2 regions of the Rhizobium sp. Root1204 genome follow, and region 2 is predicted to be linked to the other one. Evidence: predicted binding sites of a transcription regulator. Region 2 holds the regulator's gene; the other holds the start of a gene.

The links. The regulator HrcA, encoded in region 2, represses chaperone genes, less so after heat shock. The targets are predictions, from matches to a motif close to GTTAGCACTCNCNNNNNGNGAGTGCTAAC.
Region 1: the regulator HrcA is predicted to act here: its motif matches at 2,879-2,907, upstream of groES (co-chaperone GroES).

The regions. Positions count from the first base shown of each region.
Region 1 is NZ_LMCZ01000023.1:123,254-137,995, reverse strand. It holds gene ASC96_RS19280 (TIGR01459 family HAD-type hydrolase) at 1-375, opposite strand, end outside; gene chrA (chromate efflux transporter) at 500-1,870, opposite strand; gene ASC96_RS19270 (sulfurtransferase/chromate resistance protein) at 1,863-2,696, opposite strand; gene groES (co-chaperone GroES) at 2,966-3,262, shown strand; gene groL (chaperonin GroEL) at 3,329-4,972, shown strand; gene ASC96_RS19255 (hypothetical protein) at 5,577-6,026, shown strand; gene ASC96_RS19250 (FAD-dependent oxidoreductase) at 6,048-7,265, opposite strand; gene ASC96_RS19245 (glutathione binding-like protein) at 7,359-8,066, opposite strand; gene hisG (ATP phosphoribosyltransferase) at 8,189-8,887, opposite strand; gene ASC96_RS19235 (ATP phosphoribosyltransferase regulatory subunit) at 8,884-10,005, opposite strand; gene hisS (histidine--tRNA ligase) at 10,273-11,784, opposite strand; gene ASC96_RS19225 (helix-turn-helix transcriptional regulator) at 11,896-12,519, opposite strand; gene ASC96_RS19220 (hypothetical protein) at 12,803-13,213, shown strand; gene ASC96_RS32830 (hypothetical protein) at 13,253-13,393, opposite strand; gene ASC96_RS19210 (DUF305 domain-containing protein) at 13,720-14,103, shown strand; gene ASC96_RS19205 (hypothetical protein) at 14,219-14,434, shown strand; gene ASC96_RS19200 (DNA-3-methyladenine glycosylase I) at 14,460-14,742, opposite strand, start outside.
Region 2 is NZ_LMCZ01000001.1:429,045-443,786, forward strand. It holds gene sppA (signal peptide peptidase SppA) at 1-26, opposite strand, end outside; gene lptC (LPS export ABC transporter periplasmic protein LptC) at 253-921, shown strand; gene ASC96_RS02065 (LptA/OstA family protein) at 937-1,497, shown strand; gene lptB (LPS export ABC transporter ATP-binding protein) at 1,511-2,320, shown strand; gene rpoN (RNA polymerase factor sigma-54) at 2,530-4,104, shown strand; gene raiA (ribosome-associated translation inhibitor RaiA) at 4,400-4,975, shown strand; gene ptsN (PTS IIA-like nitrogen regulatory protein PtsN) at 5,153-5,617, shown strand; gene ASC96_RS02090 (helix-turn-helix transcriptional regulator) at 5,627-6,433, opposite strand; gene ASC96_RS02095 (SDR family NAD(P)-dependent oxidoreductase) at 6,537-7,304, shown strand; gene ASC96_RS02100 (D-arabinono-1,4-lactone oxidase) at 7,325-8,563, shown strand; gene ASC96_RS02105 (acetolactate synthase large subunit) at 8,699-10,252, shown strand; gene grpE (nucleotide exchange factor GrpE) at 10,430-11,044, opposite strand; gene hrcA (heat-inducible transcriptional repressor HrcA) at 11,160-12,239, opposite strand; gene rph (ribonuclease PH) at 12,428-13,147, shown strand; gene ASC96_RS02125 (VOC family protein) at 13,286-13,705, shown strand; gene rdgB (RdgB/HAM1 family non-canonical purine NTP pyrophosphatase) at 13,746-14,390, shown strand; gene hemW (radical SAM family heme chaperone HemW) at 14,705-14,742, shown strand, end outside.

The DNA.
Region 1 (14,742 bases), on a different contig from region 2:
GATCTCGGCCTCCTCGGAGGAAACCATGCTGACGCCCAGGCCTTCGAGCAGCGGCAGGTCCTTTTCGGCGCCGATGAAATAGATCTTCTTCGGGCCGGCCGAAATCAGTGCGCGGGTGACATCGCCTGACGTGACGATCCGGTCATAGGCGCTGTCCGGCACGCCAAGGCCGCGGATCTGGACGATGACGCCGGGATGCGGGCGGGGCGAGTTGGTGATCAACACGACGGTCAGCCCCTTGGCGCGCGCTTCCGTCAGCGCCACGCAGGCGCCTTTGAACGCCTCGACGCCATTGTGCAGCACGCCCCAGACATCGCAGAGCACGACGTCATAACGGCTGGCAATGTCGCGAAAACTGTTGATCCGAACGGCCATGCTGGCTTCCCGCAGAAAAGAAATGGTCGGGCTGACATCGCAGGCAGACGTTAAAAACACAAGTCTCCATGGGAAAAATGGCGGCGGAATTCCAAGGTTTCCGGCGCGCAACGGGATCGAACCACTAAAATCCGCGGATCAGCCAACCGGCGGCCGCGCAGAGGACAAGCGTTGTCACGACGCCGCGCTTGAAGAAAAACAGCAGCGCGGCTGCCAGAAGTGCCAGGCAGAAGGACGGTAGCTGGAAGGTCTGCCAGACGGGGAGCGGCATGGAAACAGGCCCTGCAGCAAAGCGCTCCACGCTGGAAAAGAGAACGTGCAGACCGAACCAGATGGCCAGATTGAGGATAACGCCGGTGACCGCTGCCGAAATGGCCGCCAGCGCGCCGGACAAAGCCCTGTTGTTGCGCAAGGCCTCGACATAAGGAGCGCCCAGAAAAATCCAGAGGAAACAGGGCACGAAAGTCACCCATGTGGCGAGCGTCGCCCCGAGCAGGCCGGACATAAGCGGATCGAGCCCGAGCGGTGCACGGAAGGCCGCCATGAAGCCGACGAAGGACAGTACCAGCACCAACGGTCCCGGCGTAGTTTCGGCCAACGCCAGACCATCCAGCATCTCGCCGGGCTTGAGCCAATGATAGGTCTCGACCGCCTGCTGCGCGACATAGGCAAGAACCGCATAGGCCCCACCGAAGGTCACCACGGCCATCTTGGAGAAGAACAGCCCGATGGCGCTGTAAACGGTGTCAAATCCAAGCATCACACCGATGACGGCGAACGGCGCGATCCACAGCGCCAGCCAGGTGGCAAGAAGCTGAAACGTGCGGCCCCAGCTTGAAGCACCATCGGGAAAGCTGCTGTCGATGACCGACGGTTTATCGGCAAGTATCTGCTTTGCCGCCGCCGCCATGGCTTTTTCGCCAGTTGCGGGCTGCAGGCGCGTGGCAAGATATCCGGCAATGCCGGCCGCCAGCACGACAAGCGGGAATGGCAGATCAAAAAAGAACAGGGCTGCGAAGGCGAACGCTGCAACGATGAGCGCAAAGCGGGTTTTGAGCGCGCGGCGGCCGACGCGGATGACCGCCTCGACGACGATGGCCAGCACCGCCGCCTTCAGCCCGAAGAACAGGCTTGTCAGCCAGTCGGTCTCATGAAACAGCGCATAGGCCGACGACAAGCCGAGGATGACGAAAAAGCCCGGCAAAATGAACAGCAACCCGGCAACGATGCCACCGCGTGTGCCGTGCAGCAGCCAGCCGATATAGGTGGCAAGCTGCTGCGCCTCCGGCCCCGGCAGGAGCATGCAGAAATTCAGCGCATGCAGGAACCGGCTCTCGGAGATCCAGCGGCGTTCCTCCACCAACTCCCTATGCATCAATGCGATCTGCCCGGCCGGGCCGCCAAAACTGAGCAAACCGATCTTCGCCCAGACTTTGGTGGCTTCGCCGAATGTCGGATGCGATGGCGGCAGGATGACGGTTACCGCCTCATTCATGGCCTTTGGCCTTCTTCGCGATGTGCTGCACCCATTCGTGCTTTTCCTGTGTGGCGTCGCGCGCCCAGCGATAGAAGGCATCGTAGAGCGTCATGCCCGCTTCCAGCTGTTCCAGATCGTCGGCGAACATCCGCGAGAAACCGAGCGACGCCGCGAGCAGTCCGGCGGCTTCGGAAACCAGATCGAGCCTGTCGGTGTCGGCGGCGCGGACGATCAGGGCGAGATGCTGAAGTGCCGGAAATGCCAGACCAAATTCCTTGACCATCGTATCGAAGGTGCAGTTCTCTCCCCTGTGGCTCCAGAAGACATTTTCCACATCAAACGGTGTTGCATCGAAACGATCTGCTACGGCCTCAACCTCAGGGGCAGCGACAAAGAGGAATGTCGCGGCCGGATCGACGAAGCGGCGAATCAGCCACGGGCAAGCAATACGATCGATCTTGGGGCGAGAGCGCGTGACCCAGACTGTTCCGCCATTCGTGTTTTCACCCGGTAGGGCAGCGACTGGAACGAGCGGCAGGCGAGCAGCCTGCCAGGCTTCGAATCCGCCTTCCAGCGTCTCTGCCGTGGCACCGGCATTTCTGAGCCATGCAGCGACGCCTTCGGAGAGCTTCTTACCCTTCTGGCAAATCACAACCACCCAGCGACCGCGATAATCCGCCCCCCATCGCCGCACGTCGGCGTAAGGACGCCGGAAAGACGATGGGACAAGAAACGGCTGGGCGGCGAAGTCTTCATCGTCGCGCACATCTATGACGACCGGCCCTTTGGCCGTGCCGATCAGGCGGGCAAGTTTTTCGGTGGAAATAGCGTTATACGAGGCCATGGTTTACGTCCTTTTCGTGGGATTGGACGCGAAGTGATGGCATGACGCCTCGTGGGGCAGTTCGCAGACCCCATGCGCAAGTTAGACAAAAAAGCGGAAACCAAGTCAACCATATTTCCCGATGCAAAGAATCTTGCCGGGCCGTTCTTGACTCACCTCGATGCCGTCCTTATCTCCAAGCCGCTAGCACTCAAGCAATAGGAGTGCTAACATCCATCCATCGGATCGCAAAGACGGTCCGTGAAGTCATTTGATCGAGGGATTAGACAATGACAAGCACCAATTTCCGCCCGCTACATGACCGCGTCGTTGTACGTCGCGTCGAGTCTGAAGCCAAGACCAAGGGCGGCATCATCATTCCGGATACCGCCAAGGAAAAGCCGCAGGAAGGCGAAATCGTCGCTGTTGGCACCGGTACCCGTGACGACAAGGGCACGCTCATCGCGCTCGACGTCAAGGCTGGCGATCGCGTTCTGTTCGGCAAGTGGTCGGGCACCGAAGTCAAGCTCAACGGCGAAGACCTTCTGATCATGAAGGAAGCCGACATCATGGGCATCATCGGCTGATTTAGCCGGTTCCCGCCTTTTCACTTTCCATAAAACCAATTGGGCACCAGCCCGGGAGTTTTTAACATGGCAGCCAAAGAAATTAAGTTCGGCCGTACCGCGCGCGAAAAGATGCTGCGCGGCGTCGACATCCTCGCAGACGCAGTGAAGGTAACGCTGGGTCCTAAGGGCCGCAACGTCATCATCGACAAGTCCTTCGGCGCACCGCGCATCACCAAGGACGGCGTTTCCGTCGCCAAGGAAATCGAACTTGAAGACAAGTTCGAGAACATGGGCGCGCAGATGGTCCGTGAAGTTGCTTCGAAGACCAACGACATCGCCGGCGACGGCACCACGACTGCTACCGTTCTTGCGCAGGCCATCGTTCGCGAAGGCGGCAAGGCCGTTGCAGCCGGCATGAACCCGATGGACCTGAAGCGCGGCATCGACCTCGCAGTCGCAGCCATCGTCAAGGACCTCGTTGCCAAGGCAAAGAAGATCAGCACTTCGGACGAAGTGGCCCAGGTCGGCACGATCTCCGCCAACGGCGAAAAGGAAATCGGCCAGTACATCGCTGAAGCGATGCAGAAGGTCGGCAATGAAGGCGTCATCACGGTTGAAGAAGCCAAGACCGCCGAAACCGAACTCGAAGTCGTCGAAGGCATGCAGTTCGACCGCGGCTACCTCTCGCCCTACTTCGTGACCAACCCGGAAAAGATGGTTGCCGAACTGGAAGACGCTTACATCCTTCTCCATGAGAAGAAGCTCTCCAACCTGCAGGCGATGCTTCCGGTTCTCGAAGCCGTCGTTCAGACCGGCAAGCCGCTCCTCATCATCTCGGAAGACGTTGAAGGCGAAGCTCTTGCTACGCTGGTCGTCAACAAGCTGCGTGGCGGCCTGAAGATCGCTGCCGTCAAGGCTCCTGGCTTCGGCGATCGCCGCAAGGCCATGCTCGAAGACATCGCGATCCTGACCGGTGGCCAGGTCATCTCCGAAGACATCGGCATCAAGCTGGAAAACGTCACGCTCGAAATGCTCGGCCGTGCGAAGAAGGTTTCGATCTCGAAGGAAAACACCACGATCGTCGACGGTTCCGGCAAGAAGGCTGAAATCGAAGGCCGCGTTGCCCAGATCAAGGGCCAGATCGAAGAAACCACTTCGGACTACGACCGCGAAAAGCTGCAGGAACGCCTTGCCAAGCTCGCTGGTGGCGTTGCCGTCATCCGCGTCGGCGGTGCGACTGAAATCGAAGTCAAGGAAAAGAAGGACCGTATCGACGACGCGCTCAACGCAACGCGCGCCGCTGTTCAGGAAGGTATCGTTCCTGGCGGTGGTACGGCTCTGCTCCGCGCCTCGATCGTTCTCGACCTCAAGGGCGCAAACGACGATCAGACCGCCGGTATCAGCATCATCCGCAAGGCACTTCAGTCGCTGGTTCGCCAGATCGCTGAAAACGCAGGCGACGAAGGCTCGATCATCGTTGGCAAGATCCTCGAAAGCAACACCGACAACTTCGGCTACAACGCCCAGACCGGCGAATTTGGCGACATGATCGCCATGGGTATCGTCGATCCGGTCAAGGTTGTCCGTACGGCTCTGCAGAACGCAGCTTCGGTTGCCTCGCTGCTGATCACCACGGAAGCCATGATTGCCGAACTGCCGAAGAAGGAAGCTGCCGGCGGCGGCATGCCTGACATGGGCGGCATGGGTGGCATGGGCGGCATGATGTAATAAGGCGTTTGCCTTATTACCAATGACGACCATCGATCTTTCCGGGTTTCCGGATTGAGAAGGGGCAGGCCGCAAGGTCTGCCCTTTTTTCGTTCGCACCAAACAGAGTTGCGGACGACATCACGCCCCTCCCCTCAGGCGCATTGCACGAACCTCAATATCATGCTCTGATTGTACGGTGACCGAACCGGTGCAATCGGGAATATTTATCTCGGATCACAAAATATTTCTCAAAAGACCATTGAAGCCAGAGAAAAAGCAATTATAACAACGCTCCAAGTGAACCCCAGATTCACAGGGATCAAGAACTTGGACGAATTGACGATAAAGAAGTTCAATTTTTCCGCATTAACTGTCTGCCCAACATTGTTTTGATTCCAGACCGCAATGCCTATAGATTTTCCTTGCCTACAATTTGTTTTGTCTTGCCGGTACACACGCCCAAGACCTGAAAATTGAGTTTTCTATCTTTCTCAGTAAACTACGCCTCGTCATGTATTTGTCGTGTCGTCTAATTCTGTTGAAAAATGGAAGCTGTTTCTTGTGAACACTTACGGGAACGGACGAATGAATTTCGGATTTTGTGAATATACCGGGGTCAGCCTTGTTTAAAATTGCAAGAACAGGCCTTTCACAGCCCCGGGGCGCTGATTCTTTTGCCCGTGGCGAAAGCGAGCTGGATATGCTCGTTCAATTCTGCTCTTCCGAAGGTTGGTCCGGCGACTTGTCGAACGGCCTGTTCCGTCTCGGCGAAAATGCAGCTGCCATGCACGGCCTCAATCAGGCCGAATGCGGCCTGCTCAATCTGATCCGCTGCTATGACAGCGCCGACCGCAATCACGTGCTGGCGCTTTTCGAGCAGGCGGCCACGACCTCGTCGTCCTTCTGCTTTTCGACGACGATCATCCTGGCGTCCGGCCAGAAACAGCCGGTTTTCTGCATTGGCGAATCCACCGGACTGGAACAGCGCTATTCAGGCTCGATCCTCGGCGTGTTCTTCTTCCCGCGCTTCCAGCTGGAAGCACGCAGACACGTTTTCACCCACCATCAATAACCGGCAACAAACGCCGGGAGATTACGGCAGCAGCGTCTTCAGATCGGTCAGCGGGTCTTCGAGAAGGGCCCGGTCGGGCGTCAGGCCGAGATCGAGCAGCTTCTTGCCGGTGACATAGGCTTTCGCGTCGTTGAGCGCATCGACGGCCACCAGCTTGCCCGCCGTGAAATACCAGACCGAAATGCTGCCCTCGCGCTGTCCCTTGCGCACCACCGTCTCGTCATGACCCTGGCCAAAGCCGGCGATCTGCAGCTTCACGTCATACTGATCCGACCAGAACCACGGCTTCGGCGCATAGGGCGCCTCGCCGCCAGCCAGCAGTGCGGCCACCGCTTCGGCCTGATCGACGGCGTTCTGGACGGATTCCAGCCGGATCCGCATGTCTTTCCACGGCAGCACAGCACAATCGCCCATCGCATGGATGGCCGGGTCAGATGTCCGCCCGAAGCAATCGACGACAATACCGTTGGCCACTTCGAGATCGGCGCCGTGAGCCAGCGCATCATTGGCCGTCACGCCGATACCGACAATCACCAGGTCAACCGGAATGGTCGAGCCATCCGTCAGTTCCGCCGCTGTCACCCGGCCACTGGTGCCGACCAAGCGGACGAGGCCAGTGCCTTCGCGGATATCAACGCCGCGCGATGTATGGATGTCCTTGACGAGATAGGAGGTGGCAACGGAGGCAACCCGCTGCAGGATACGATCGGCCATTTCGATGACGGTCACATCAAGCCCGCTCGAGCGCGCCACGGCGGCTGCTTCGAGGCCGATATAACCACCGCCGATGATCAGCGCGCGTTTGCCGGGCTTCATCTCATCGGCAAGGCGATCGGCATCAGTAAAATCGCGCACCACGAAGACACCGTCGAGATCTCCGCCAACACTGGCAGGCAGTTTGCGCGGGGTCGAGCCGGTGGCGAGCGCCAGCACGTCATAGTCCAGCATCGAGCCATCGCTGAGAGTGACGGTCTTGGCAGGCCGGTCAATCGCCGTGACCGACGTGGATAGGCGGATATCGATGTTGTGTTCGGCGTACCAGCTTTCCGGCCGGTAGAGCAGCCGGTCCAGATCCATTTCGCGCAGCAGGTATTTCTTCGACAGAGGCGGGCGTTGATAGGGATGGCTTGCTTCCGCCGCGACGATCGTGATCGGACGCTCGTCCTTCAAGGCCCGCAATTTGGCCACCAACGCAAAGGCGGCCTGACCGCCGCCAACCACAACAAGTCTACCTGTCACGTGTGTTCACCCGTCGAAAATGCTTCTTTTCCCAAGACGTAGCCTGTCCGCCCGAGTGCCGTCAACTCGGACGGACGGCAGCATTTGACGCGATCAGTCGCGCTTGGGGATCTCCATGCCCTTCTGTGCCGCCGGACGGGCAAGGCCGCGATCGACCCATGCCATGACATTCGGGAAACTCTTGTATTCCAGCACGTCGGCGCCGCCGTAGAACTTGCGGGCACCTTCGATCCACGGATAGGTGGCGATATCGGCGATGGTGTACTGATCGCCCATCAGCCACTGACGGCCTTCAAGACGCGTCTCCAGAATGCCGAGAAGCCGCTTGGCCTCATCGCGGTAGCGCTCCATCGGATAGGAATTGTTGGCGACCTTATCGGCTGCGAATTTGAAGAAATGGCCGAACTGGCCGAACATCGGCCCGACGCCGCCCATCTGGAACATCACCCATGCGAGCGTCTCGTAACGTCCGGCCGCATCGGCCGGAATGAGCTTGCCGGTCTTTTCGGCGAGATAGACGAGAATGGCGCCGGATTCGAACAGACCGATCGGCTTTCCGTCCGGACCATTCGGATCGATGATCGCCGGAATGCGGCCATTCGGGTTGAGCGAAACGAATTCCGGTGATTTCTGATCGTTGGTGCCGAAGGAAATCAGATGGGGTTCGTACGCCAGGCCGAGTTCTTCCAGAGCGATGGAAACCTTCACCCCGTTGGGCGTCGGCAACGAGTAGAGCTGAATGATATCAGGGTTTTGGGCGGGCCAGCGGGTGGTGATCGGAAAAGCACTGAGGTCGGCCATGCGGAACTCCTTGTGGTGGGAGTTCGAACATAGGACAGATGTGTCCAGAATGTTAGACTGCCGCATGCATTTGGCCGGAGGTTTTTTAGGACCTGCCCATACATGGCCCTGACGCGCAGGCCTCAGGCGAGCGCGCCGTTTACCGCATCAATGATCTTTGCCACCAGGGGATCACCCGTATGCTCGGCCTTGCGTGCCCGCACCAGGCAGGCCTGCGACCGCAGGATGATGCCATCCGACAGGATCTTCAGATGGTTGGCCTTCAGCGTCGAGCCGGTCGAGGTGATATCGACGATGATATCGGCCGAACCGGAGGCCGGTGCACCTTCTGTAGCGCCGAGGCTTTCGACGATGCGGTAGAGCTGTATCCCATGCTGCGACGAGAAGAACTGCTGGGTCAGGCGCCAGTATTTGGTGGCGATCGCCAAGCGGCGGCCATGACGGGCACGAAAGTCAGCAGCGACATCGCCAAGATCGGCCATGGTATCGACATCGAGCCAGATTTCCGGCACGGCAACGACGACATCGGCATGGCCGAAGCCGAGCCGGGCGCAGAATTCAACGCGCGCATCGGCCTCCGACAGACCCTCGCGGATCAGATCTTCGCCGGTGACGCCGAAATCGATCGAGCCGCTGCCGATTTCGCGGGAAATTTCCGACGCAGAAAGAAAGGCGATCTCGACGTCATCAAGGCCTTCGACACGGCCGCGATAGGAGCGATCGTTGCCGACGGCGACGATCTTCAGGCCCGCTTTTTCGAAGATGGCGGAGGCATCGTCCTTCATCCGGCCCTTGGAGGGCAAGGCTATGGTGATCATCAGTGCTCTCCCCTCACCGCCTCGATCCGGTCGAGCCACAGCGAGAAGCCGACGGCCGGGATGTTTTCCTCGGCACCGAGCAGCGTCAGCATGCCGTCATAGCGGCCGCCACCAGCCAGTACCCGGTGATCGTTGCGCAAGGTGACCTCGAAGACGAGGCCGGTGTAATAATCGAGCGGACGGCCGAAGGCGGCCCGCCAGGTGATATCCGCCAGCTTGACGCCGGCAGCGGTGAAGGCCGCGACGCGGGCATCGAAACGATCGACGGCAGCCTGCAGCGGCAGTCCAGTGCTCTTGGCGAAATCGGCAAGTACACCCGGCGCGTAGCGCAGGCTGACATCGAGCGACAGGAATTCCCGGAGCACATCGAGCTTGCCGGGATCGAGCGAAGTGCCGGCCAGCGCCAGCTTTTCCTTCAACCGGAAGGCTATTTCCTTCGGTGAGCGGCTGGCATTGGTGAGATAGCCGGTCGCCTCCATCACACCGTCGATATGGGCAACGAGACCTTGCTCATCCCCCTTGGCGAGCAGCGCTTCGACCTCGGCGCCAAGGCCGGCAACCTGCTCGGGCTTTGCCAGCCGCAGCATCAGGGCTTCCAGCTGCGTCTGCTCGCCGAAGGCACGGATCAGGCGTTTCTGCCAGCCGCCGGGCAGGCCGAGCGCTGCGACGACCGCTTCGAACATCGCCTGATCACCCATGGTGACGGCAAACGGCCGCTCTGGCAGAAGCCGGCCGAGGATCGTCACGGCATCGGCCACAGCGCGAGCATCGGCGCTCGCCGCATCGCGGGTACCGAGATCCTCGATGCCAGCCTGATAAAACTCGCTGCCGCCTTCGCGGCGCTGGCGGAAGACTTCGCCGAGATAGGAATAACGCTTCGGTGTCCCGGTCGCGGTTTCGATATGGCGCATGCAGACGGGAATGGTGAATTCCGGGCGCAGGCACAGGTTTTCGCCGGTCTCGCTCTGGGTGAGGAAGATACGGCGGCGCAGATCCTCCCCGGCCATGTCGAGGAAGGGTTCGGCCGGCTGGATAACGGGGGTGTCGACACGCAGCGTTCCCAGCCGCTCGAAATCGGCCAGAAGGTCAGCGGCGAAGGCTGGGAGGTTGATCAGGGGCATGGGAAACTCGCAACGCAGGTGGGTGCGGGAATGCCCCTCCCCAACCCTCCCCACAAGGGGGAGGGAGTTAATTTGCTGAACCGACCGTTCTGCATATCCAAAACTCTGGGAATGACAGCTCGCAAGCCGTCACCTAGCTTCGCTCTCGATGGCAACTTGCGGTCGGTTGTTGTGGTGAATGATATTGTCGGCGCGTACAAAACCACTCCCTCCCCCTTGTGGGGAGGGTTGGGGAGGGGTCTGATTACCGGCGCAACCTTACACATCTTAGCCGCGCGCCCGGTCTTCCGCCTGCTCGGCCAGCATTTCACGGACCTTGGCGACGAGGTCACCTTCCGGCACCGAGACCTGCGCCACGCGGGCTTCGCGCCAGGTGGTGTTGTCCTCGATCTCGCCGGACAGGCGCTTGCCTTCGATCAGGTCCTTGATCTGCACGAGGCCCTGTGCGCGTTCATCGCCGCCCTGGATGATGGCAAGCGGCGAGCCGCGGCGGTCGGCATATTTCAGCTGGTCGCCAAAGTTCTTCTTGTTGCCCTGATACATTTCGGCCCGAATGCCAGCGTGGCGCAGCGCCTGTGTGAACTGCTGGTACTTGCCGAGGCTTTCGGTGTCGCGGTCCATAACGCAGACAACGACCGGGGCAATGACCTCTTCCATACCGAGCTTGCCGAGGTTCTTCAGCGCCGTCATGAGGCGCGAGACGCCGATGGAAAAGCCGGTGGCCGGCACCGGCTGGCCCATGAAGCGAGAGACGAGCCCATCATAGCGGCCACCGCCGCCGACCGAGCCGAAGACGACCTTTTCACCCTTTTCGTTGGTGACGGCGAACTGCAGTTCGGCTTCGAAAACGGGTCCCGTGTAATATTCGAGACCACGGACGACGGATGGGTCGATCTTGATGCGGCCGGAATCGTAACCGGCGCTTGTCACCAGGCTGCCGATTAGGTTCAATTCTTCAACGCCCTCAGCGCCTTTCGACGTTCCGGCAACCAGCGCGGCCAGATCGGCGGCGCTTGCCGCATAGTCGGTGATGCCGATGAAGAAGATCACCTTGGCGATCTGGTCTTCATTCAGCCCAGCTCCCTTGGTGAAATCGCCACTCTCGTCCTTGCGGCCAGGGCCGAGCAGCAGCTTGACGCCCTCCGGACCGAACTTATCGAGCTTGTCGATGGCACGCAGCACGGTCAGCCGTGCATTGGCATTTTCGTCGCCGCCAAGACCAATGGCTTCGAGCACACCATCAAGTACCTTGCGGTTGTTGACCCGGATCACATAGTCGCCGCGGGCAATGCCCAGCGCTTCCATCGTGTCGGCCATCATCATGCACATTTCGGCATCCGCCTGGACACCCGCGGCGCCAACCGTATCGGCGTCAAACTGCATGAACTGACGGAAGCGGCCGGGGCCTGGCTTTTCGTTGCGGAAAACGTAGCCGGCGCGATAGGTGCGGTAGGGCAGCTGGATATCGTTGAAATTTTCCGCAACATGGCGGGCGAGCGGCGCCGTCAGGTCGTAGCGGGCGCTCATCCACTGTTCGTCGTCATCCTGCAGCGAGAACACACCTTCGTTCGGACGGTCGCTGTCGGGCAGGAATTTGCCGAGCGCGTCGGTATATTCGAACAACGGCGTTTCGACCGGATCGAAACCGTAACGCTCGTAGACTTCGCGGATCTTCGCAGTCATCTCATCGACGGCGCGAATGTCCGCGGCGGAGCGATCGACGAAACCACGCGGCAGGCGGGCCTTCAGCTTCTGTGGCTTCTTCTTTTTGTCGTTCATGGCAACAGCACTTTCAGCGTCGATCGGTCATGTCCGATCCGTCATGGCAATTGGCGCTTTCCCTAGCCGATCAAGGCCAAGGCGGCAAGTCTTTGCGCTGACGGCACGGGCCTAAAGCGGCTGTGACAGCATATCCCAGGTATGAACGATCGTGCCCTCTGTCATCGGCGCTTCGGCCGCGGGAATGAGGATCGAATGGCTATCGCCGCGGATGACGCCTCTGACTTCCGACTGGAAGCTCATCCGCTTGAATTGCACGAACCCATCGGGAATGCTGGTCACCGACATCGCCGCACCGCTGTAGAAATCGATGCTGGCGAGTTCGCCGGATTTTAGGCTCGCAACGATTGCCTGATCCTCGATGAAATCGTGGTAGAGACCGGTCATGTAGCGGCGGATGCTTTTGCCGACCATCGTCCGCATGAGCGGTGTATCGATAAACTCCTGCCGGGAGCCGGCGAGATAGCGGATATCTTCCCCTTCCCAGAGATTGCGGCTGTCCTTGGCTGACAGGATCGATCGCAGCAGAGCCCTTTCCGTATGCGCATCGGCACGGCGCAGAAAATCGACGATGGCGCCGATGGCGCGCAGGTCAGGCGTACACGCGCCGCGCTCCCACCGGGACACCGTTGGCAGAGAAAAGCCGAGCTTCCAGGCAATGTCTGCCTGGGTCAGCCCAGCCTTCAGCCGGTAGGCCTGTAATTGCTGGATCAATTCGCCCTGAATGAGATTCACCGAATGCGCCCTTTCATGAAATCAAGAGTTGTATTCGGTAATTTCTATGAGCTAAAGGGAGAATCAATGATCAATTGCCGCCGTTTCGGCGAAAGCTTTTGTCGACTATTTTTTGAAACCATGAAGACCAATTTCTGCTGATTACAACGCTGTGACGCATCGTGAGATCAGCGCTTTTCCGGTTGCCGGTAAAGCGCTTTTTGATGGGGGCGCCGAACACGGTGCAGAAAGTGTCTCAGACGTGAAAATGCTGCATCCAGGCGGCCATTGAAAATGGAATAGCATGCTCAGATTCGTGAAACCGGGCTTCGGTACGATCCTTCCCGAGGACGCTCGCGCCCACGAAGGATGGATCGCCGAACTCACCGGCCATGACTATGTCATCGAAGGGTGGCACTGTGATCTTTCAACCGGCATCTTCTCCGTCGGCGAGATGACGCAGCATATTCACGCGCTTGAGCAGAATCTTTGCGGGTTGCTGGACATCATTCGCGGATATGCGGAAAACCATCGCAAGATCGTGCTGGCTATTCTCGAAGAAGCCACGGCTACGGCATCATCCTTCTGTTATTGCACGGATATTGCGGATGCCTCCATTGGCCCGCTCTACTGCATCGGAACGTCGTCGATCGATGCGGTGGCCGCTACCGGCCGTATGCAGGGCGTCTTTGCATTTTCAAACCTTGAGCGCTAACTGGACGCTCCGCCCAAAAAAGTCTGTGCCGCCAGCCTTTTAATCGACATCGACAGCCTCTATCTGTGTGTTATGCGTCTCGCCGTCCTTACCCTTGCTCTCTTCTGCGCCTTGATCAGCGGCTGGACGGCCGCGCTTGCCCAGGTCCAGGGCCTGAATGGCAATGGCACGGGTCACCATGGGATGACTTCGACCCATCACGCGGTTTCGGCGCATGCCAGCGAGCATAGTTGCGCGGCAGCAAAGTCCTGCTCCCATCAGCCGAAAATGGTGCATCCGATATCCTGTTCGGCCTGTTTTGCCGTTGTCCTGAATGTGCACGGCATCGACCGGATCGAGCTTCCCGCCAGTACTGTGCTTCCCGCATTGCAAAAGCCAATGCTGGCGACGACCCTCAAGCCGCGTTTCCCGCCTCCCAAGACCTCTCTCTCGTTTTCCTGAATACGGGCCAAAGCCCGCATATTGCGATTTCAAGAGATGAAAGAGAGCACATCATGTCTCTGAGAATGATCACGGCTGCAACCTTGCTGGCCATTACCTTCACCACTCCCCTTGCCGCCCAGGAAATGGATCACAGCAAGATGAACCATGGCGCCATGACAATGGACGGCATGGCACAGCCGAAGGGCGACACAGGCCCTTCCAGCACGGCCTTTGCCGAGGCCAATGCGAAGATGCACGGCGGCATGGATATTGTCTTTACCGGCAACGCCGATGTCGACTTCGTCCGCGGCATGATCGCCCATCATCAGGGCGCGATCGACATGGCCAAGATCGAGCTTCAGTACGGCAAGGATGCCGAACTGCGTAAATTGGCAGAGGGCGTCATTTCCGCCCAGGAAGCGGAGATCAAGACGATGACGGAGTGGCTCGCCAAGAACGGCGGCTGATCCCTGAAGCAGGGCGCCGGAGCCTGTCTCCGGCGCCTACCCACCATCCGCTTGACGAATATTGACCGAAAGCATCCTTCGGCACATAATTTCCTCCAGTGTGTGGGAGGACGTCATGAAGGTATTCAAGAATATCGCAGGCATCGTCATCATCTTGCTCGGCGGCCTTTGGATGCTGCAAGGTTCCAACATCATTCCCGGCATGGCCATGTCCGGCAACGGCGAATGGCTGGTGATCGGCGCCATGCTGGTGATCTTCGCCATCGGGCTGCTCTACCAGAACAACAGGCCCGCCACCCGGCTGCACGGCATGCCCGACGATCTCTTTTAGGTCACGTCCGTCTGAGGCGAGATATCTAGGGCCGAACGAACGCCCGCCGCAGGTCTTCAATCCTGCCGCGGCAGTAGCAGCCCTCGATGTGGTCGTTGACGAGGCCCATCGCCTGCATGAAGGCATAGACAGTGGTCGGCCCGACAAAGGTCCAGCCGCGCTTTTTCAAATCCTTTGATATCAGCGTCGAGGTCGGCGTGGTCGGGTTGGCGGCGATCGCCTCCCAGGTGACGACCTTCGGCCGCTCGTTGCCGCCCGGCTCGTGGCTCCAGAAATAGCGCGCCAGCGAGCCGAACTCGGCCTTCAGT
Region 2 (14,742 bases):
CGGTCGGCGATGGCAAGCTGATCCATGGTCTTTCCTCCTGTTCAGGGGTATTGGGGACAAACGGCCCGGCGCGAGAAGCGCACGGTTTCATAGCGCCAGCGCGGCCGTGTTGTAACCCGGCTTGAACAAAATTCGCGCCTCACATTGTGGTGGAACAAAAAAATCTCCATATTCGCGCTCACTCACATCGCTTGACAGCCAAGGCAAATGCGCATTTGCGCCGCGATGTATTTTGAATAACGGGTCTATTTCATGCTGAATGACGTGCAATTTACCGGCGCCTTGCCGCATTCGGGGCCGATCCTGACCGACGCTTATACGGTCGCGGCGCGCCACTCGAGGCGGGTCAAGCGGCTGAAAGTCATACTGCCTCTGATCGCGGTGCTCATCGGTGCCATCTTCGTTGCCGTTTCCGTGGTGCGGGCTTTTCTGCCAGAAAACGTCACGATCGAGAACGCGACAATCGAAAATGGCAAGATCGTCATGCAGAACCCGGCGATTTCCGGGCGCAACAAGCAGGACATCAGCTATTCGATGAAGGCGACGCGGGCGCTGCAGGACATCGCCAATCCGGACATCATCACCCTTGAGACGATCCATGCCGAAATGCCCGTCAACGACACTTTGATTGCCACCGTCGAGGCGATCAGCGGTATTTATGACCGCGGACGCAACACGCTGGATATGAATGCCCCCTTCAGCATTACCATGAACAATGGGCTGATCGCCGATTTCGAAGCGGCCTATCTCGATATCAATGCCGGTGAGATGGAAACGAAGAAGCCGATCGCAATCACCATGAAGGGCGGTTCCATTGTTGCACAGTCGTTGAGAATGACGGATAAGGGACGCATTGTTACATTTGAAGGCATGGTAAAGGTCGTTGTCGATCCCGCAACCATCCGTAAAACCGCCAACTAGAAAACCGGGGCACATATGTCGGCCACTTCAGCCTTTTCCTTTCGGCTTGCCGGAACAGCCATTCTCTTAAGCCTTTTTGCCAGCGCCTCCATGTCTCCGGCCGCCGCCCAGGCGACCACGAGCAAGATGAAAGGCATGCAGCTTTCCAACAATGAGCCAATTCAGATCGAAAGCGACAAGCTTGAAATCAAGGATGCGGAAAGCAAGGCCATGTTCACCGGCAATGTGAAGGTCGTTCAGGGAACGACGACATTGCAGGCCGGTAAAATGGTGGTTTTCTACAAGAAGGGCGGCGGCTCGATTTCCGGCGGCAATGCCGAGATCGATCGCATTGAAGTCGATCAGAAGGTCTTCCTGCAATCGGGAACCCAACAGGCGACAGCCGACACCGGCGAATTCAACATGACGGCACAAACGCTGGTGCTGAAAGGCAAGCAGGTCGTTCTGTCGGAAGGCAAGAACGTTTTTAGCGGCTGCCAGCTGAACGTTCAGATGGACACCGGCGAGGCACAGCTCGAAGCCTGCGGCGGCCGCGTCCAGATTCAGCTCGACCCGAAGTCCCAGAAAACGAACTGATGCAGACGCCCACGTGAATATTCCCTTTCTTCACAAGCGCAAACGGGGCGCCAAACCTGAGGCTGCCCCGGCTGCCCGTGCCGTGGACAAGGCGCGCTATGAAGGCACGCTGATCGCGCGCGGCTTGACGAAGGCCTATCGCGGGCGGCGGGTCGTGGACGGCGTGTCGCTGGTCGTGCGCCGCGGCGAAGCCGTTGGCCTGCTCGGCCCCAACGGCGCCGGCAAGACCACCTGTTTTTACATGATCACCGGCCTTGTCCCTGTCGATGAAGGCTCGATCGAGATCAACGGCAACGATGTCACGTCGATGCCGATGTATCGCCGCGCCCGCCTTGGTGTCGGCTATCTGCCGCAGGAGGCCTCGATCTTTCGCGGCCTCACGGTCGAGGAGAACATCCGGGCCGTCCTTGAGGTTCATGACAAGAACAGCGAACGGCGCGAAAGCAAGCTGAATGAACTGCTCAGCGAGTTCAATATTTCCCACCTGCGCAAATCACCGGCCGTCGCGTTGTCCGGCGGCGAACGGCGCCGGCTGGAAATTGCCCGGGCGCTGGCGACAGACCCCACGTTCATGCTGCTCGACGAGCCTTTTGCCGGCGTCGATCCGATTTCCGTTGCCGACATCCAGGCGCTGGTGAGGCATCTGACGTCACGCGGCATCGGCGTGCTGATCACCGACCACAACGTCCGCGAAACACTGGGCCTGATCGACCGCGCCTACATCATCCATGCCGGCGAAGTGCTGACGCATGGACGGGCCAACGATATCGTCACCAACCCGGACGTCCGGCGTCTCTATCTCGGCGACAATTTCAGCCTCTGAGGCTCAAGCAGGAGGCGGCGGCAAGCCTGCCGCTTTCGGAAAAGAGCCTTTCAGCGCATCCGGGCAGCCTGCCTATTCACCTTATTTGCCGCTGCCGCTTGACCAAACCCCATTAATAAGCAATTTTTGGGCCAGTTGAAGAACCGGCAATTTCACCCCCTCGAAAGATGAGAGCCGGCTCCGGTCATCAAGCGGAGTTTTGCGTCAGAATGGCACTTTCGGCCAGCCTTTTCCTGCGTCAAAGCCAAACCCTGGCCATGACGCCGCAATTGATGCAGTCAATCCAGCTGCTGCAGATGACCCATTTCGAACTGAACCAGTTCATCGAGCTGGAAGTCGAGAAAAATCCCCTCCTGGAATTCGCGGCCAATGACGACGCGCCGGCCAGTCCAGACCGCCATGGCAAGGACGACCAGCATATCACCCAGGACGAGCGCAGCGATCGGGACAATGCCGAAAGCCCCGCATTCGATCCGATGGGTGACGTGTACGACAGCACGACGTCTGCGACCGGCGAACGGATGAGCGAACAGCTCGACGCCAATTTCGAAAATGTCTTTCCAGACGATACAGCGCCGCAGCGCGCCGATGCGCCAGAACTTCTCAGCCAGTGGAAATCCATGCCCGGCGGCGGTGAAGGCGAAAGCAGCGACGGCTACGACCTCGACGATTTCGTTGCCAATCGCGTCACGCTGCGCGATTTCCTCAACGAGCAGGTTCCCTTCAGCGTGCATGGCGCAGCCGACCTGCTGATTGCCCAGCACCTGATCGACCAGCTCGACGAAGCCGGCTACCTGCATGCGGATATCACCGAGACGGCGGAACGGCTCGGGTGCGCGGCGGCGGATGTAGCGCGGGTGCTCGACAGCCTGCAGCAACTCGACCCGCCGGGCGTCTTTGCCCGCTCCCTCAGCGAATGCCTGGCGATCCAGCTCAAGGCACGCAACCGGCTCGATCCGGCGATGGCCGCCTTGCTCGACAATCTGGAACTGCTCGCCCGGCGCGACTTTGCCAGCCTGAAGCGGATCTGTGGCGTCGACGAGGAGGATCTCATCGACATGCTTGCCGAAATCCGCAAGCTCGACCCCAAGCCCGGCACCGGCTTCGAGGCAAGCCCTTCGGAAGCGATCATGCCGGATATCGTCGTGCGCCCGGCGCAGGACGGCAGCTGGGCGGTGGAACTCAATCCCGACACGCTGCCGCGCGTTCTCGTCAACCAGACCTACTACGCAACGGTTTCCCGTCATGCCCCGAAGAACAGCGCGGACCATGCCTTCTTGACGGAGTGCCTACAAACGGCCAATTGGCTGACCCGCAGCCTTGACCAGCGCGCCAAGACGATCATGAAAGTGGCGACGGAGATCGTGCGCCAGCAGGACGCCTTCCTGGTTAACGGCGTCGATCATCTGAGGCCGCTGAACCTCAAGACGGTCGCCGATGCGATCAAGATGCATGAATCGACCGTCAGCCGCGTTACGTCGAACAAATACATGCTGACGCCACGCGGACTGTTCGAGCTGAAATACTTCTTCACCGTCTCGATCGGATCGGCGGAAGGCGGCGACGGCCACTCGGCAGAATCCGTGCGGCACCGCATCCGTAACATGATCGTGCTGGAAAGCCCGGACGCTGTTCTTTCGGATGACGATATCGTCGATCTCTTGAAAAAAGGGGGCGTCGATATCGCCCGCAGGACTGTGGCGAAATACCGCGAAGCGATGAACATCGCCTCCTCCGTTCAGCGCCGAAGAGAGAAAAAGGCACTCGCGAAGGTCTCCGCCTGACTGTTTGGAGCGCTTGACCACAACCGCATAAATTACACATACTTATCCCCGATATCCCGGCTTTTCACGGGCTTTCGGCCTCAAATTATGGTTTCCTTAACTGTTTCGTTGACTCCAGAAGCAACCGGTAGTATGAGGCCGCCGCAATGGGCACGGGCATAGAGCCTGCCTCAAGTATACCCCTCCAAATCCTGGCCGTTCTGACGCAATTTTTTTTTGCGTGCGTGAAATGCTTGGATGACGGATGCGGTTGGAATAGACTGGCTACGCAAATCACGAAAAGAGAGGAAACTCCATGAGTGTGCGTGTATCCGGTAAACACATGGAAATCGGCGAAACGTTTCGTCTTCGGATCGAAGACCAGATCGAACAAGCTGTAACCAAATATTTTGACGGAGGGTATTCAAGCCAAGTCACTGTGGAAAAGTCTGGATCGCGTTTCAGCGCCGATTGCAAGATACACCTCGATTCTGGTGCTGCCTTGCAGGCGAGCGGCGAAGCAAACGACCCGCAAGCGGCATTTGACGCAGCGTCGGAGCGGATTGCCAAGCGCATCCGCCGGTACAAGCGCAAGCTCAAGGACCACCACAATGGCAATGGCCATGCTGGATTTGCCGAAGTAGCCTACACCGTAATGGATTCAGTGCCCGACGAAGACGATGAGCTTCCGGACAATTATGCACCGACGATCGTTGCGGAGAGTTCAAAACAACTGAAGACGATGTCTGTCGCAAACGCCGTGATGGCGCTCGACATGACAGATGATCCCGTTCTGATGTTCCGTAGTCCTGGTAATGAACAGTTGAATATCGTCTATCGACGCAACGATGGAAACATTGGCTGGATCGACGCAGCCAATATAAAGAGCTAAGTAGATATCGTCCGGGGCCGGTCAGCCGGTTCCGGACGGTCTGCTTTTTTCTGGTGGTTTACGCATGGAAGACCGTTGACGGTCCGCCGGTAAAGCGCCGAGAGAAAGATGGATGGGAGCCGCCGTCCGGCATTTTGCCGGGCGATGCGGTTTCTACCTGCGAACGAGGACAAAAGAATGGCATTGGCAGGCTTGCTGCAGCAGAATGCGATACTTCCGGCCATGAAGGCCAATTCGAAGAAGCAGTTGCTTCAGGAATTGGCGGCAAAAGCATCCAAGATCACGGATTTGCCCGAACGGGAAATCTTCGACGTTATCCTTCAGCGCGAACGACTGGGCTCGACCGGTGTCGGCAATGGCATTGCCATCCCGCATGGCAAGCTTGGCCATCTGACATCGATCGTCGGTATTTTTGCGCGCCTGGAATCGCCGGTCGATTTCGAAGCGCTGGACGACCAGCCGGTCGATCTGGTCTTTCTGCTGCTCGCGCCGGAAGGCGCCGGCGCCGATCATTTGAAAGCCTTGTCACGGATTGCGCGCGTGCTGCGCGACCCGGAAATGGTTGCCCGGCTGCGCGCGACGGATTCCGCATCGGCTATCTACGCCTTCCTCAGCGACGATCAGGCCTCCAACGCGGCCTGATCCGATCCCTCAATACAGGTTATGCTGATTGAGATGGTCGATGAAAATGCGAAACAGCTCCGCCTGGCTGGAAATGGCCAGGCGCTTGTAGATGTTCTTGCGGTGAATGCGCACCGTCCCTTCCGAAATGCCGATGCTTTCACCGATCGATGCGTTGCTGTGTCCGCGCAGGATAAGCCGCACGATGTTGCGCTGCTGCAGCGTCAACCGGTCGGCGCAAAGCCGGCCAAAAGCTTCCTCCATCAGATCATCCTGACCGGCCTGCGGAAATGCGCGGATTGTCTCGCGCTTCCAGCTTGACCGGATTGCCGCCTGTACGATCGGCTCGTAGGCGCGCAGGTTCTCCAGTTCGCTGTCGCTGAATCCCGAATGGCCCTTCACCCGCATCAGCGAATAGGTGGCCGTGAAACCGCCATCCAGCGGTACCAGAAATCCGATTTCCTCGACCAGCGATCCTTCCTCCGTCGATACACACGGATGAACCTCCCGCGAAGTGCTGAACTGCGTGTCGAAAAACTCATCCGGCGCCAGATCCCGCATCCGCCATAGGCCGGCCGGGTGACTGTTGTTGCAGGCGACATAAAACGGATCGAGCAGATAGGCGCCGCCGAGATAGGCTGCCCAGGCCTTGGGTGCAACATGCCGGGTATAACCGTCATGCAGCAGGAGCGGACGGGCATCGTAGGGAAAGACGAAGACGCCGGACAAATCGAAACCGGCGACCTGTCGCAGCATGGCATCGAGCGCGTCGCCGAATCCCGGCGTCGAGAGACCATCAATCAACGCGGCAATCTGGCGGGATTCGTCGGGCAGCAAAGCGGACTTTCCTTCGTCAAGCGATCTATCCCCTATGGGATATCGACAGCCCCCATTGCGTCAACAATAATCCTTGAAAAGCAAGAGCACGAGGAGAACGGCAATGGCAGGCAGACTTTCAGGAAAGACCGCACTGATCAGCGGAGGCGCTGGAGGATGCGGCCTTGCGGCCTCCCAGCTTTTTGCCCGCGAGGGCGCACGCGTCGGCATCGTTGACCTGCCGCGCAGCAAGGGCGAAGAGGTTGCTGCCCAAATCCGCGCCGAGGGTGGACAGGCCGTCTTCGCACCGGCGGATGTTTCCGTCTCCTCAGAGGTCAAGGCAGCTGTCAAAGCAGTAGAGGATGCGCTTGGATCGATTACCGTTCTCTTCAATCATGCCGGCATTCTCGCCGTCGGACCTTTCCTGGAAACGGAAGAGGATGAGTGGGACCGGCTGATGGCGGTCAACGTGCGCTCGATGTTCCTGATGACCAAGGCCGTGCTGCCCGGCATGCTGGCGGCCGGTGGCGGCAGCATCGTCTCGACCTCCTCGATCTCGGCCGTTGCCGCGACGCCGATGGAGGTGCTTTACGACACGACCAAGGGGGCCTGCCACATGTTCGCCCGGGCGATTGCGGTGGAATTCCGCGACCGCGGTATCCGCTCAAACGCTGTCTGCCCCGGCTTCATCGCCACCGACCACGGCAAGCGCGAGCTGGTCGGCCTTGCCAAATACGGCGTCGATGTTTCCGATGCGGCGATTGCCGCCCAACAGGGCCGGATGTGTGATCCGATGGAGGTGGCGCAAGCCGCGCTGTTCCTGGCGAGTGATGAGTCGAGCTTCGTCAACGGCACGCATCTGTTTGTCGACAACTGCTTCACAGCGGTCTGAACAATCAAGGGGAGAATGGGATCATGATGGAAGCAGGCGGCCACTGGCGCAACTGGGTGGGAAATCAATCGTGCATCGTCCGGCACCGGGGCGCGCCCGACAGCGAGGCGGCTCTGGCCGAAATGGTCCGGGAGGCAACCTCGAACGGTTTGAACGTTCGCTGTGCCGGTTCGGGCCATTCGTTCACGCCGGTGGCACTGACGAGCGGGCTACACCTGACGCTCTCTGGCCTGCAGGGCATCAGCCATATCGACACGGCGCGCAAGCGCGTCTCCGTCTATGCCGGCACGACGATCAACACGCTCGGCAAGGCGTTGAAGCGCAACGGCCTGTCGATGATCAACCAGGGCGACATCGACAGCCAGGCACTGGCAGGCGCCTTGACTACAGGAACCCACGGCACCGGCATCAAGCTTGGCAACATGGCCTCGCAGATCGTCGGCATGCGGCTGGTACAGCCGGATGGCAGCATCCTTTCGATCGACGACAGCGAACCGGACATGCTGAACGCCGTCCGCGTTTCCATCGGCATGCTCGGCGTCATCTCCGAAATCACCCTGCAGGTGATGGACAGCTACAATCTGCATGAAAAACTGTGGCGTTGCACCTTTGACGAATGCATGGAGCAACACGACGATCTCGCCGCCAACCACCGGCATTTCGGCTTCTTCTGGTGCCCGGTGCCGGAAAGCCGCCATTGCTACTGCCTGCCGGACACATCTTCTGTCTCGACCACCACGAGCCTTTCTGACGTCTGCGAGATGAAGACCATCGACATCACCGATCAGCCGCCGATGGAGAGCGCGTTCGAGAAAGTCGCCTATTCCTCGGAAATCTATCCGATCGAATATGTGCCGAACTTCCACGAACTCGAATACGCAGTGCCGGTCAAATACGGCAAGCAGGCCTGCACCGAAGTGCGCAAGCTGATGCTGGAGAAACACCCGACCTGCATCTACCCGATCGAATACCGCTTCACCGCCGGCGATGGCGGCTGGATCAGCCCGTTCTTCGAACAGGATTCGATCACGCTCTCGGTCTCGGGCCAGCCGGGCACGGACTACTGGAACTATCTGAAGGATGTCGACGATATCCTGCGCCAGTTCGGCTCGCGCCCGCATTGGGGCAAGCTGCATTTTCTGGGGAGCGAGGACGTGACGGCGCTCTATCCACGCGCAGGGGATTTCCGGGCGCTGCGCAACAAGCTCGATCCGGAAGGGCGGTTCCTGAATGATCACTTGAAACAGTTGTTTGGGTAATATTATGCAGTCTGGCCGTCGCGACAGATAATGCACTGCCACGCAAATTGTTGGGAGACGGTGAGCGTGGTAGAGACATCAAGCGCTCATCGTTCGTGAGCGATCTCGCGGAAATGGGCGGATGGGAGGCTGACCATGAACGGTGCTGATATTCTGTGCGATGTGCTTTTGGCCAATGACGTCAACGTCTGCTTCGCCAACCCGGGCACGTCGGAAATGCATTTTGTCGCGGCTCTCGATCGCCGGCCGGACATGCGTTGCGTGCTGGGGCTTTTCGAGGGCGTGGTGACAGGCGCTGCCGATGGTTACGCGCGGATGACCGGCCGCCCGGCCGCGACGCTGCTTCATACGGGGCCGGGATTGGCAAACGGGCTCGCCAACCTGCACAATGCCAGGCGCGCCCGCGTTCCGATGATCAATGTCGTCGGCGACCATGCCTCCTACCATCTTCCGCTCGACGCGCCGCTGACAACGGACATCGAGAGCCTGGCTGCGCCGATGTCCGACTGGGTACGGCGGATCGAAGGGCCGGACGACGTTGCCGCGGCAACGAAAGCGGCGATCCAGGCCTCGATGTCGCCTCCGGGCATCGCGACCCTGATTCTGCCTGGCGACGCGGCATGGGGTGAGGCAAAGCCACCTGCATCGGCAGTGATCAATCGTCCCCAGCCTTCCGCTACCAAGGATGAGGCAATCCGCAGTGCAGCGGAAGCGATCCGCAAAGCTCGCGGCCGGAGTGCATTGCTTGTCAGGGGATTGGCAGCACAGGCTGGCGCCCTGGAGATCGCCGGGCAAATTTCCGCAGCGCTCGATGTGCGCCTGTTCGGCGAACCGCAGGTCGCGCATATGCAGCGCGGTGCCGGCCGTGTGGCACCAACCCGCATCCCCTACCCCATCGACGCGGCATTGGAGATGCTCGCGGATATTGACGTTCTTATCCTTGTCGGAGCATCGGAGCCGGTTGCTTTCTTCGCGTATCCGGGCAAGCCCGGTCGGCTCGTTCACAAAGGCTGCCAAGTCATGACCTTGGCAGATCATGGCGCGGACCTGAAGGCGGCACTGGAGGGGCTTCGGGATGAACTGGGGATCAAAAGCTCCCAGGCCGTACTGCTGGCAAAGACAATCCCGGATGAAGGGCGGCCGAGCGGAGCACTGTCGGAAGACGCAGTCGCCGTGATCGTGGCGCAAAAACTCCCGGACAATGCCATCGTTTGCGATGAAGCCATCACCTCCGCGCGAAGGTTCTTTGCTTTATCCGAACGGTCGGCTCCCCATGACTTCATGATGAACACGGGGGGCGCCATCGGCATCGGCATCCCCCTGTCGATCGGCGCCGCGATCGCCTGCCCTGACCGGAAGGTCCTGAACCTGCAAGCTGACGGAAGCGGGATGTATACCGTTCAGGGCCTGTGGACCCAGGCCCGGGAAAATCTCGACATCATCACGATCGTCTTTGCCAATCGCACCTACGCGGTGCTGCATGGGGAAATGCGCAATGTCGGCGTTCAGACGATCGGCGAAAACGCCCGGAAAATGCTCGATCTCGACAAGCCGACGCTGGACTGGGTGTCAATGGCAAAGGGAATGGGCGTTGAGGCTGCGCGTGCCAGTACCTGCGAGGCATTTATCTCTCTCCTCGACCATGCACTGTCGCGTGGCGGCCCCTTCTTGATAGAAGCCGTCATCTGACGGGTAACCGTAACGACCCCGAGAGCCCCGTATCAAACCGGTACGACCGGGCTTTACCTCCCCCTTGAGAGGGAGGCAGCAGCGAAGCTGCGGGTGGGGGTGAATGTCAGGGGCGCACAAAGATCACCCCACCCCGGCACTGCGTGCCGACCCTCCCCCTCAAAGGGAGGGTAGAAATCAAGCCGCCGGTGTTTCGTCCGTTGCAGGTGCCTTCGGGCCGCCCTTGGAGACGCCAACCATGGCGGGGCGCAGGACGCGCTCGCCGATCGTGTACCCGGCCTGAACGACCTGGACGACGGTATTGTTCGGTACTTCCGGATTCGGAACTTCGAACATCGCCTGATGGAAGTTCGGGTCGAACTTCTGGCCGACCGGCTCAAGTTTCTGGACGCCGTGACGCTCAAGCGCCGACAGCATGGCGCGCTCGGTCATTTCCACACCCTCGATCAGCGAGTTGAGACCGACATCGCCGGCATCGCGGGCTTCGGCCGGGATGGCGTCCAGCGCACGGCGGAGGTTATCCGAGACGCCGAGCATGTCGCGGGCAAAGCCAGCGACGGAGTAGGACTTGGCGTCCTTGACGTCGCGCGCGGTGCGGCGACGCAGGTTGTCCATTTCGGCGGCAAGGCGCAGATAGCGGTCGCGCATGTCGGCGGCTTCTGCCCTGGCAAGCTCCAACGGATCCGGCTCGGAAACGGCTGCATCGACCTGCTCATCGGCGGCTTCGGCATAGGCTGCAGCGGCTTCGTCCGCGTTCACTTCAGCACCATGTTTGTTCATATCGTCGGTCATGACGGTCTCCGGAATGTCAGTATGTCTAGGATTTGGTGTCGATATCGAGCTTTGAGGCCGAAAAATCAAGGGTGCAATCGAAAGCTGCCGGAAAAACCGGCCGCTTCACGGCTGGTTACCGCGACAAACGCGACATCAATTGCGCAGTATAGTCCACCATCGGCACGATGCGCGAATAATTCAGCCGGGTTGGGCCGATGACGCCGACGGCGCCGACGATCTTGTCGTCGCTATCCTTGTAGGGGGCGACGATCAGCGACGAACCGGAGAGCGAGAACAGCTTGTTTTCCGACCCGATGAAGATCCGCACCCCCGGCCCGCTTTCGGCCAGGTTGAGGATTTCGATCAGGCTGTCCTTCTTTTCCAGATCGTCAAACAGCATGCGCAGCCGGTCGACATCCTCGGCACCAGCGAGGCCTTCCAGAAGATTGGCACGGCCGCGCACGATCAGTTGCGTCGGCTTGTCGTCCGCCTCGCTGCCCGACCAGATGGCAAGGCCGCGCTCGACCAGGTCCTGACTCAACGTATCTAGTTCGCGCCGGACGGTTTCCTTGACCTTTTCCAGCTGGCCGCGAACCTCTGGCAACGTCTGTCCGGCCAGATGGGCGTTGAGGAAATTTGCGGCTTCCGTCAGTTGCGAGCTGGTGACGCCGGCCGGAAGCTCGATGATCCTGTTTTCCACCTGGTCGTGTTCGCCGACAAGCACGGCGAGCGCCTTGGTCGGCGCCAGCCGCACGAACTCGACATGCCGCAGCACCGGGTCGTTCTTGGCGGTGATCACTAGCCCAGCCCCGCGCGACATGCCCGACAGCATCTGGCTCGCTTCGGTGAGCAGCGTTTCGACAGGCTGGTCACGATCGGCGCGGCGCACGTGCCGGTCGATCGAGGCTCGGTCTTCCGGCGAGAGATCCCCCACCTGCATGAAGGCATCGACGAAGAAGCGCAGGCCGTTCTGTGTCGGCAGCCGCCCGGCGCTGATATGCGGAGAATAGATCAGGCCGAGGTCTTCGAGGTCGCTCATCACATTGCGAACAGAGGCCGGCGACAGCGACATCGGCAGGATGCGTGACAGGCTGCGCGATCCGAGCGGCTCGCCGCTTTCCAGATAGCTTTCCACGATGCGGCGGAAGATTTCGCCCGACCGCTCATCAAGCGCCGAAAGCCTTTCCCGCATTGCAGATTTATCCAGCACCATTCGAACGCAAAAACCCATCCTGTTGAAGTCAATTGAAATATAGTGATCCCGGCCCGGATAGCAAAAGGGAAATTGGCTGGAAAGCCCGCCGTACAGCGCCTTTTGCCGCTCTCCACTCTTTTAGAGCAAATGATTTCCCTTCCTTCCAAGTTAGGTTAGAAGGCTGACAAACATCACAGGAGTTCATGATGCGGCCTTCCGGCAGAAAAACCGACCAGATGCGCAAGGTTACCTTCGAGCGCAATGTTTCCAAGCATGCAGAAGGTTCCTGCCTGGTGAAGTTCGGCGACACGCATGTGCTGGTCACGGCGAGCCTGGAAGAAAAGACGCCGCCGTGGCTGCGCAACAGCGGCAAGGGCTGGGTCACGGCGGAATACGGCATGCTGCCACGCGCCACCGGCGAGCGGATGAAGCGCGAGGCGGCTTCTGGCAAGCAAAGCGGCCGCACTCAGGAAATCCAGCGCCTCATCGGCCGGTCGCTGCGCGCCGTGGTTGACCTGCAGGCACTGGGCGAGCGCCAGATCTCAATCGACTGCGACGTCATCCAGGCCGATGGCGGCACACGCACCGCCTCGATCACCGGCGCCTGGATTGCGCTGCGCGATTGCCTCGCCTGGATGGAAGCCCGCAACATGATCAAGGTGGAAAAGGTCCTGAAGGACCATATCGCCGCGATCTCCTGCGGTATCTTCGCCAATCAGCCGGTCATCGATCTCGACTATCTGGAGGACTCGGCGGCTGAAACCGACGCCAATTTCGTCATCACCGGCTCCGGCGGCATTGTCGAGATCCAGGGCACTGCGGAAGGCAAGCCGTTCTCGGAAGAGGAATTCGGCACATTGCTCGGCCTCGCCAAGAACGGCATTGCCGAACTGGTTGGTCTGCAGAAGCAGGCTATCGGGGGCTGAGGACGCCTATGCGATCACTGCCCCTCATCCACACTATCGGGCACCTTCTCCCCGTCGTGACGGGGAGAAGGACCAGTCGGCAATCTCTGTCGTCCCCTCTCTCCGCGTGCTGGGAGAGGGCCAGGGTGAGGGCAACGCATGGATAAGCTGAAATTCGAAGGTATTCTGGAGACGGCGCTCTATGTTGACGATCTCGATGCGGCGGAGGCGTTTTACGGCTCCGTTCTCGGCCTTGAGAAAATCAGCCGCGGCGGCAACCGGCATATCTTCTTTCGCTGCGGCCCCGGCGTTTTGCTGATCTTCAATCCAGCCGAGACGATCAAGCCTCCGCCGGCAGACGGCCTGCAGGTTCCGCCGCACGGGACACATGGAAACGGGCATATGTGCTTGCGGGTCGCGAAAGGCCAGCTCGCGGCCTGGGAAGACAAACTGAAGGCTGCGGGCGTCGCGATCGAGACCGATGTCCATTGGCCATCCGGCTCCCGGTCCTTCTATTTCCGCGACCCGGCTGGAAACAGCCTGGAATGCGCCGAAGCCGGCCTCTGGGCTATCGACTGAAACGAATGGGCGGACTGTCCGCCGGATGAGAAAGACGCAGATGCGCAAGCTTGAAGACAAGACCCTGATCGTTGCCAGCCACAATGCCGGCAAGATCCGTGAAATCCGCGACCTGATCGGCCCGATGGGCTTTGAGGCCAAGTCGGCGGCCGATCTGAATTTCATCGAGCCGGACGAGACCGGCACGACCTTCGAGGAAAACGCCACGATCAAGGCGCTGGCCTCGGCAAAAGCCTCCGGCATGCCGGCGCTCTCGGACGATTCCGGCCTTGTCGTCGATGCACTGAACGGCGATCCCGGCGTCTACACCGCCAATTGGGCCGAAACCGCTGACGGCACGCGCGATTTCGCCATGGCGATGCACAAGGTCGAAACTGCCATCCAGGAAGCCGGTGCCACCGCCTTCGACAAGCGCACTGGCCGCTTCGTCTCGGTGCTCTGCCTTGCCTGGCCGGACGGCCATGTGGAGCTGTTCCGCGGCGAAGTGGAAGGCCACATCGTCTGGCCACCGCGCGGCACACAGGGATTTGGCTATGACCCGGTCTTTCAACCGCTCGGCTACGACACCACATTCGGCGAAATGAGCGCCGAGGAAAAGCACGGCTGGAAGCCGGGTGATGCCGAGGCGCTGTCGCACCGCGCGCGGGCATTCAAGTTTTTTGCCGAGACATGCCTGAGTGCTTGAAAACGTGAGCGCGAAACCTCTTCTCCCCAGCGGGGAGAAGTGCCGAACGTGGTGAGGCGATGAGGGGGCTTCGGCGCAGCCGGAGCCAGACCAAGGTGCCTTCGGCCCCCTCATCCGGCCTTCGGCCACCTTCTCCCCGCTGGGGAGAAGGGAACGCCGACAGGCGGGGTAACCCGGCTCCGATTTCAGACATAGAGATAAAAGACCAAACGGTATAAGAGACGGGATAGCGTTTAGCGTTTCCGGTCTCTAAATATGCGGACAACACGACCTTAACGACGCAGCGCACAAGCGCCTGAAAGACCCAGAACAGAATGGCCACTTTTTCTTCCATCGGTGACAACAAGGAGCC